Regions from separate parts of the Salinisphaera sp. S4-8 genome, predicted to be linked through region 2. Evidence: riboswitches for the same ligand, from Rfam matches in the RefSeq annotation. Region 2 holds a riboswitch; the other holds the start of a gene.
What was found. A riboswitch is a leader RNA that binds a small molecule or an ion and turns the genes downstream of it on or off. The one in region 2 is predicted to bind glycine.
Positions count from the first base shown of each region.

Region 1: it holds a riboswitch for glycine, as region 2 does, so the genes downstream of both, S4A8_RS09305 (D-amino acid dehydrogenase) here and gcvT (glycine cleavage system aminomethyltransferase GcvT) in region 2, are expected to answer to the same signal.

Region 1 covers NZ_APNF01000005.1:156,801-160,006, reverse strand. Annotated here, with positions in the region: gene S4A8_RS09315 (GGDEF domain-containing protein) at 1-787, shown strand, start outside; gene S4A8_RS09310 (cupin domain-containing protein) at 809-1,177, opposite strand; glycine riboswitch at 1,279-1,368, shown strand; gene S4A8_RS09305 (D-amino acid dehydrogenase) at 1,529-2,791, shown strand; gene S4A8_RS09300 (DEAD/DEAH box helicase) at 2,865-3,206, shown strand, end outside.
Region 2 covers NZ_APNF01000001.1:113,506-116,711, reverse strand. Annotated here, with positions in the region: gene ubiH (2-octaprenyl-6-methoxyphenyl hydroxylase) at 1-92, shown strand, start outside; gene S4A8_RS00530 (UbiH/UbiF/VisC/COQ6 family ubiquinone biosynthesis hydroxylase) at 89-1,294, shown strand; glycine riboswitch at 1,387-1,479, shown strand; glycine riboswitch at 1,497-1,579, shown strand; gene gcvT (glycine cleavage system aminomethyltransferase GcvT) at 1,634-2,743, shown strand; gene gcvH (glycine cleavage system protein GcvH) at 2,815-3,206, shown strand, end outside.

The sequences.
Region 1 (3,206 bases), on a different contig from region 2:
GTTTTTCTTTGTCATGATGCTTTCGCTGCTGGCCAAGCAGAACGGCATCGCGGTTTTCGTATGGGTTTTTCTGGTACCGCTGCTGTCGCATCTGCTGTTGGGCCGATGGCAGGGGCTCTGGGTGGCGTTGCTGTTTATCAGCTGCGCCGGGGGAATCTTTGTCTATCGTTACGGCTTGTGGGATGGCTGGCCGGGTTATCTGAGCGTCGTCAATATCGTGCTGTGTACCGCCTCCACGCTCGGGTTTTCGTATATCTACGAGGCCAGTCGCGAAAAGACGGAGTCCGAACTGCGTGCATTGGCGCTGGCCGATCCTTTGACCGGGCTGGCTAACCGCTCGCGGTTCCGGGATGTGTTCGCGCGCGAGCGCCAGCGCTATCTGCGCCAGAAAATACCGCTGGCGATGCTCGTCGTCGATCTCGACCATTTCAAGCGCGTCAACGACGACTACGGCCACGACGCGGGTGATATGGCGCTATGTTTCGTGGCCGAGCTGCTTGCCAGCCGTATTCGCCAGACCGATATCGCGGGCCGTCTTGGCGGCGAGGAATTCGGCATCCTGTTATCGGGGGCGGATATCGCGCACGCCCGACAGATCGCCCAGGACCTGTGCGATCTGGTTCATGACCGGCCGTTTCGCTATCGCGGCAAGGATATTCCGTTATCAGCCAGTATCGGCATTGCCGAACTCGGGCGCGATGGCATGGACTTCAGAAGCCTGTTCGCAAAGGCCGATCGGCGCCTCTATCAAGCCAAGGCCGAAGGCCGCAATCGGGTGGTCGGCTGAATCAATACTTACGCGGCAGCGCTAGAGTGCTTCGTAGCAGTCTGGCGTAAAACGCGGCGTACAGATGGCATAGAAGATCAGATCGCAATCGCCGTTGTTGTGAATCCGCTGGGCGGTGTCCGGCGCGATAGACACCACGTCGCCGGCCGCCACGGTTTCGCGCAGGCCCTCGCCGACTTCCACCACGCCCTGGCCGGAAACGATCAGATAGCGTTCGGCGGTGTCTCGCAGGCGATGCCAGGCCGTGGTCACGCCGGGTGCCACCCGGGCCCGGGCGATGGAGACGGCCGGATCGTCCGGCGTATTGGAGATCTCGCGTATCGCGCAGCGCTCGGCGGTTTCGAATTCGACCGTATCGCGGGCGCGGCGCAGGGTCGACGGTATTGGCATGGCGATTGCTCATGGTATCTTGGACAAAACATCGGCATCGATCACGCACAGAGGCTGGGCGTTGGCGTGCCGATACCGGATTCGACACCTATTCATACATTCACGCAATAGCGGGAGAGACCGGCGTAAAGCCGGCGCCGAAGGAGCAACCGCCCCGGAAACTCTCAGGCATCAGGGACCGTTATCGCGCCCATATCCGAAGAGTCGCGCAGCCGTAACCGGCCGGCGTGCACCGAAGGAGCAAGCCCGCGGGCCATCGACGCGCGGGTGAATCTCTCAGGTTCAGTGACGGAAGGGGCGGCGCCTGCCACGCGGCAGGTTTTCACGCACGACGCTATCGGATAGACGCTCATGAATCATATTGCAATTATCGGCGGGGGCATCACCGGGGTCACCACGGCCTACGCACTCGTTCAGCGCGGTTACGAGGTCACGCTGTTCGACCGCAATCGCTATGCGGCGATGGAGACCTCCTTCGCCAATGGCGGTCAGCTTTCTGCTTCCAACGCCGAGGTCTGGAACCACTGGCCCATGGTCTTCAAGGGCATGAAGTGGATGTTTCGCAACGATGCCCCGTTGCTGGTCAACCCGAAACCGTCCTGGCACAAATTGTCGTGGTTTCTGGAGTTCATCGCCGCGATCCCGCAGTACGGTCGCAACACCACCGAAACCGCGCGCATGGCGATCGAGGCGCGTGAGTTTCTGTTTTCCTGGGCCAAGCGCGAGAACATCGATTTCGACGTCAAGCGCAAGGGCATTCTGCATATCTATCGCAATCGCGCCGGCTATCGCCATGCCGAGAAGGTGTCGCGCCTGCTCGCCGAAGGCGGCCTGGAGCGCCAGCCGGTCACCCCGGAAGAAATGCGGGCAATCGAACCCGCGCTGGCGGGCGAGTATTACGGTGGCTTCTTTACCGAAAGCGATTCCAGCGGCGATATTCACAAATTCACCCAGGGCCTGGCGCGGGCCGCACAGGCACAGGGCGTACGCTTTCACTACAACCACAGTGTCGAAAGCGTTCAATCCGATGGGCAGCAGGTCACCATCGCGGCCTGCGACAACGACACGCCCGAGGACCGGGTCGCGCTCGAGTTCGACGGCGTGGTGGTGTGTGCGGGTACCGGCAGTCGCGACATTGCTGCGCAGCTGGGCGATCGCGTGAACGTGTATCCGGTCAAGGGCTATTCGATTACCGTCGATCTGGAAGACGAGGCCTCGCAACAGGCCGCGCCCGAAGTCAGTCTGCTCGACGATGAAACCAAGCTCGTGTGTGCGCGCCTGGGCGCAGATCGTCTGCGCGTGGCCGGCACCGCCGAGTTCAACGGGTTCAATCGCGATATCCGGGCGGACCGGATCGAGCCGCTGGTGGATTGGGTCAAGCAGTGCTTTCCCGACGTGAAAACGCGCCAGGTCATCCCCTGGGCCGGTCTGCGCCCGATGATGCCGAACATGATGCCGCGCGTTGGCGGCGGAAAGGCGCCGAACGTGTTCTACAACACCGGGCACGGCCATTTGGGGTGGACGCTGTCGGCGCTGACCGCGGACTCCGTTGCCGCCATCATCGACGATACCGCGTCGGAAAAACGGGGACCGACAACTGTGAATAACGGGTAGAATGAGCGTCCGCGCCATTCCGGCGCAGTGTTTTTTCGGGCGCAGCTGAGCGCCCGTGCCTGCCAGGCTGTGCATGTCCACCCCTAATGAAAACGAATCCGCCCAGGTCGCCTTCAGCGATCTGGCGCTCTCCGATGCCGTCATGGCGGCCCTCGCCGATGTCGGCTACGAGACGCCGTCGCCCATTCAGGCGGCGACCATTCCGCCGTTGCTGGCCGGCAAGGACGTGCTGGGCCAGGCCCAGACCGGCACCGGCAAGACGGCGGCCTTCGCGCTGCCCATTCTCTCCGGGCTGACCGGGCGGGCCGGCAAGGCACCGCAGGCGCTGGTACTCACGCCCACGCGTGAGCTCACCATCCAGGTGGCCGAGGCCTTTCAGCGCTATGCCGCGCATATCCCGGGTTTTCATGTGCTG
Region 2 (3,206 bases):
TGTCGCTGTTGCCATCGATTCGTGACGATATGGCCCGGCGCAGCATGGGTCTGGCCCTGGCGCCGGCACGTCTTCGCGAGGCCAAGTCATGAGCAAGCAAAGCCCCCGTTACGATATCGCCATTGTCGGTGGCGGCATGGTGGGCGCCGTGCTCGCGGTGGCGCTTTCGCGTGCCGATTTCTCGGTCGCGCTTGTCGAAGCCAAGCGTCCATCGCGGTTCGAGCTCGGCGACGACTACGAGCTGCGCGTATCGGCCATTGCGCCAGGGACGCGTCGCGTACTCGAGAATCTCGGTCTGTGGGCCTCGGTCGAGCGCCGGCGCTGCTGTGCGTTTACCGGCATGAAGGTCTGGGAGGCCGGCGGCGCGAGCGAGCTGTTTCTGGAGCATACCGCGGTCGGTCTGCCGGAACTCGGGCATATCGTCGAGAACAATCTGATCGTCGACAGCGCCTGGCAGGCGCTGACCGATGTCGATATCTATTGCCCGGCGAAAATGGAAAGTCTGGCCATCGACAGCGACGCAGCCCGGCTGCGACTGGACGACGGCACGGTCGTGAGCGCGGCCCTGGTGGTCGGCGCGGAAGGTGCGAATTCACCGGTGCGCGCGGCCGCGGGTATCGAAACCACCGGCTGGCCCTACGGTCAGCGCTGTACCGTGGGGACGGTGACCCCGGCGCGTCATCATCGCCATATCGCCTGGCAGCGTTTCACCGAAACCGGGCCCGTGGCGTTTTTGCCGCTGTCGGACGGTCGCTGTTCGCTGGCCTGGCATGCCGATGATGCACTGGCCGCCGAGCTGGCTGAACTCGACCACGATACATTCTGCGCGCGGCTGACCGAGGCCAGCGGCGGCGTGCTGGGCGAAATCGAGCATATGGACAAGCGTGCCTCGTTCCCGCTCAAGCTCCAGCATGCACGCGAATATTGTCGCCCCCGTGTGGCCCTGGCCGGCGATGCGGCGCATGTGGTTCACCCGATGGCAGGTCAGGGGGTCAACCTCGGCCTTCTCGACGTGGCGGGCATGGTCGAAGCGCTCGAGGCGGGGCGCGCGGCGAATCGCGATGCCGGCGACATGACCTATCTGCGCCGCTATCAGCGCGCACGCATGGCTGAGAATCTGATGATGCTGGGCACGACCGACGCCTTCAAACGCGTTTACGGCAGTGCCAATCCGTTGCTGCGCACGCTGCGCCAGAGCGCAATCGGGATCGCGGCTAATCTCGCGCCGATTCGCCAGATCATGATTCATCACGCCGTAGGGTTATCCGCCAACGGCCCGCGGTTGCTGCAGTAGTCGAAAAATCTGCTGTATTTTGCAGGTAAGTAGGGCCTCGCGGTTGGCGCTTGGCCTGTGTCGATGTCGCCGGTATAGTCGAGGGCACGGTCAATAACCGCGTGGGAGAGAACGGGCAGTCGCTCGTCACCGAAGGCGCAAATTTCCGCCCGGAAACGCTCAGGTACCCGAACCACGTGCATGCGGGCGTTTATACGCCAGCTTGATCGACTCTGGAGAGCAGCCGGCGACAGTCCGGCTCACCGAAGGGGCGAATCTCTCAGGTGCCAGGACAGAGGGGCGGCAGGCGAAAGCCCGGGCCGGCCCGTGTTCTGTTGATTCATCTGCAAAGAGATTGTCATGGCCAAACGAACCCCGCTTTACGACGCGCATGTCGCCGACGGCGCCAAGCTCGTGGACTTCGCCGGCTGGGATATGCCGATCGACTACGGCTCCCAGATTTCGGAACACAATGCCGTGCGCGAAAGCGCGGGCATGTTCGACGTCTCGCATATGGCAGTGGTCGATATCAGCGGCGCCGAGGCACGCGAATTCCTGCGTCGGCTGCTGGCCAATGACGTCGCCAAGATCGACGAGGCCGGCCGCGCGCTTTATACCTGCATGCTCAACACCCGCGGTGGGGTGATCGACGATCTCATCGTTTATCACCTGAGTGGCAACCTGTATCGCATCGTGGTCAATGCCGCGACGACGGAAAAGGATCTGGCCTGGATCGACAGCCAGGCGCGCGACTACGACGTGGCGATCAATCACCGCCAGGATCTGGCCATCATCGCGGTGCAGGGCCCGCGCGGGCGCGATATTGCCGCCGAGCTCTTCGACGACGATTTCAAGGCCGCCGCGCTCAAGCTCAAGCCGTTTCGGGTCGCGACCCAGGATGATCGCTCGATCGGGCGCACCGGCTATACCGGCGAGGACGGTTTCGAACTCGTGTTGCCGGCCGAGGAGGCCGTCAATGCCTGGAAAACGCTACGCGGCAAGGGTGTAGCGCCGATCGGCCTGGGCGCGCGCGACACCCTGCGCCTGGAAGCCGGGCTGAATCTTTACGGCCAGGATATGGACGAGGACCACACGCCGCTGGAATCCGGCCTGGGCTGGACGGTGGCATTCGAGCCCGAAGAACGGGATTTCGTCGGCCGTTCGGCGCTCGAGCACATGCGCGCCGAGGGCGTCGGCGAGAAGCTCGTCGGGCTGGTGCTGGAAGGCCGCGGCGTGATGCGCAGCGAAACCGCGGTACGGGCCGCCGACAGCGATGTCGACGAAAAAGAAGCCGAAGGCGAAATCACCAGTGGCAGCTATTCACCCACCTTGTCGTGCTCGATCGCGCTCGCGCGGGTACCGGCCGATTGGGAAGAAAGCGTCGAGGTGTGTCTGCGCGGCAAGTGGCAGCGCGCGCGCATCGTGCGCTATCCCTTCGTGCGCCACGGCAAGCGCCGTATCGACGACTGAGCCCGTTTCTCAGTAGCCTTTATCCACCAAAACATAGCGCGCACCGCGCGAATCTGCTGCAAGGGAGCCCCATGAGCGAAGTACCCAAGGATCTGTCCTATACCAAGACCCACGAATGGATCGATTACGACGGCGATGGCACCTGCACGGTCGGTATCACCGACTATGCCCAGTCGTCGCTGGGCGATCTGGTGTTCGTCGAACTGCCCGAGGCCGGGACCAAGGTCGGTGCCGGTGATGCCGTGGCCGTGGTCGAATCGGTCAAGGCGGCATCGGATATCTATGCCCCGCTCGATGGCGAGATCGCCGAAATCAACGAACAGCTCGAGGATTCGCCGGAACTGGTCAACGAAGATCCCTTCGGCGAAGGCTGGTTGTTCAAGATGACGGTATCCGATTCCGAACAAGTCGAAAAACTGCTGGATGCCGATGCCTACGAAGGCATCGTCGAAGAAGAGGAAGA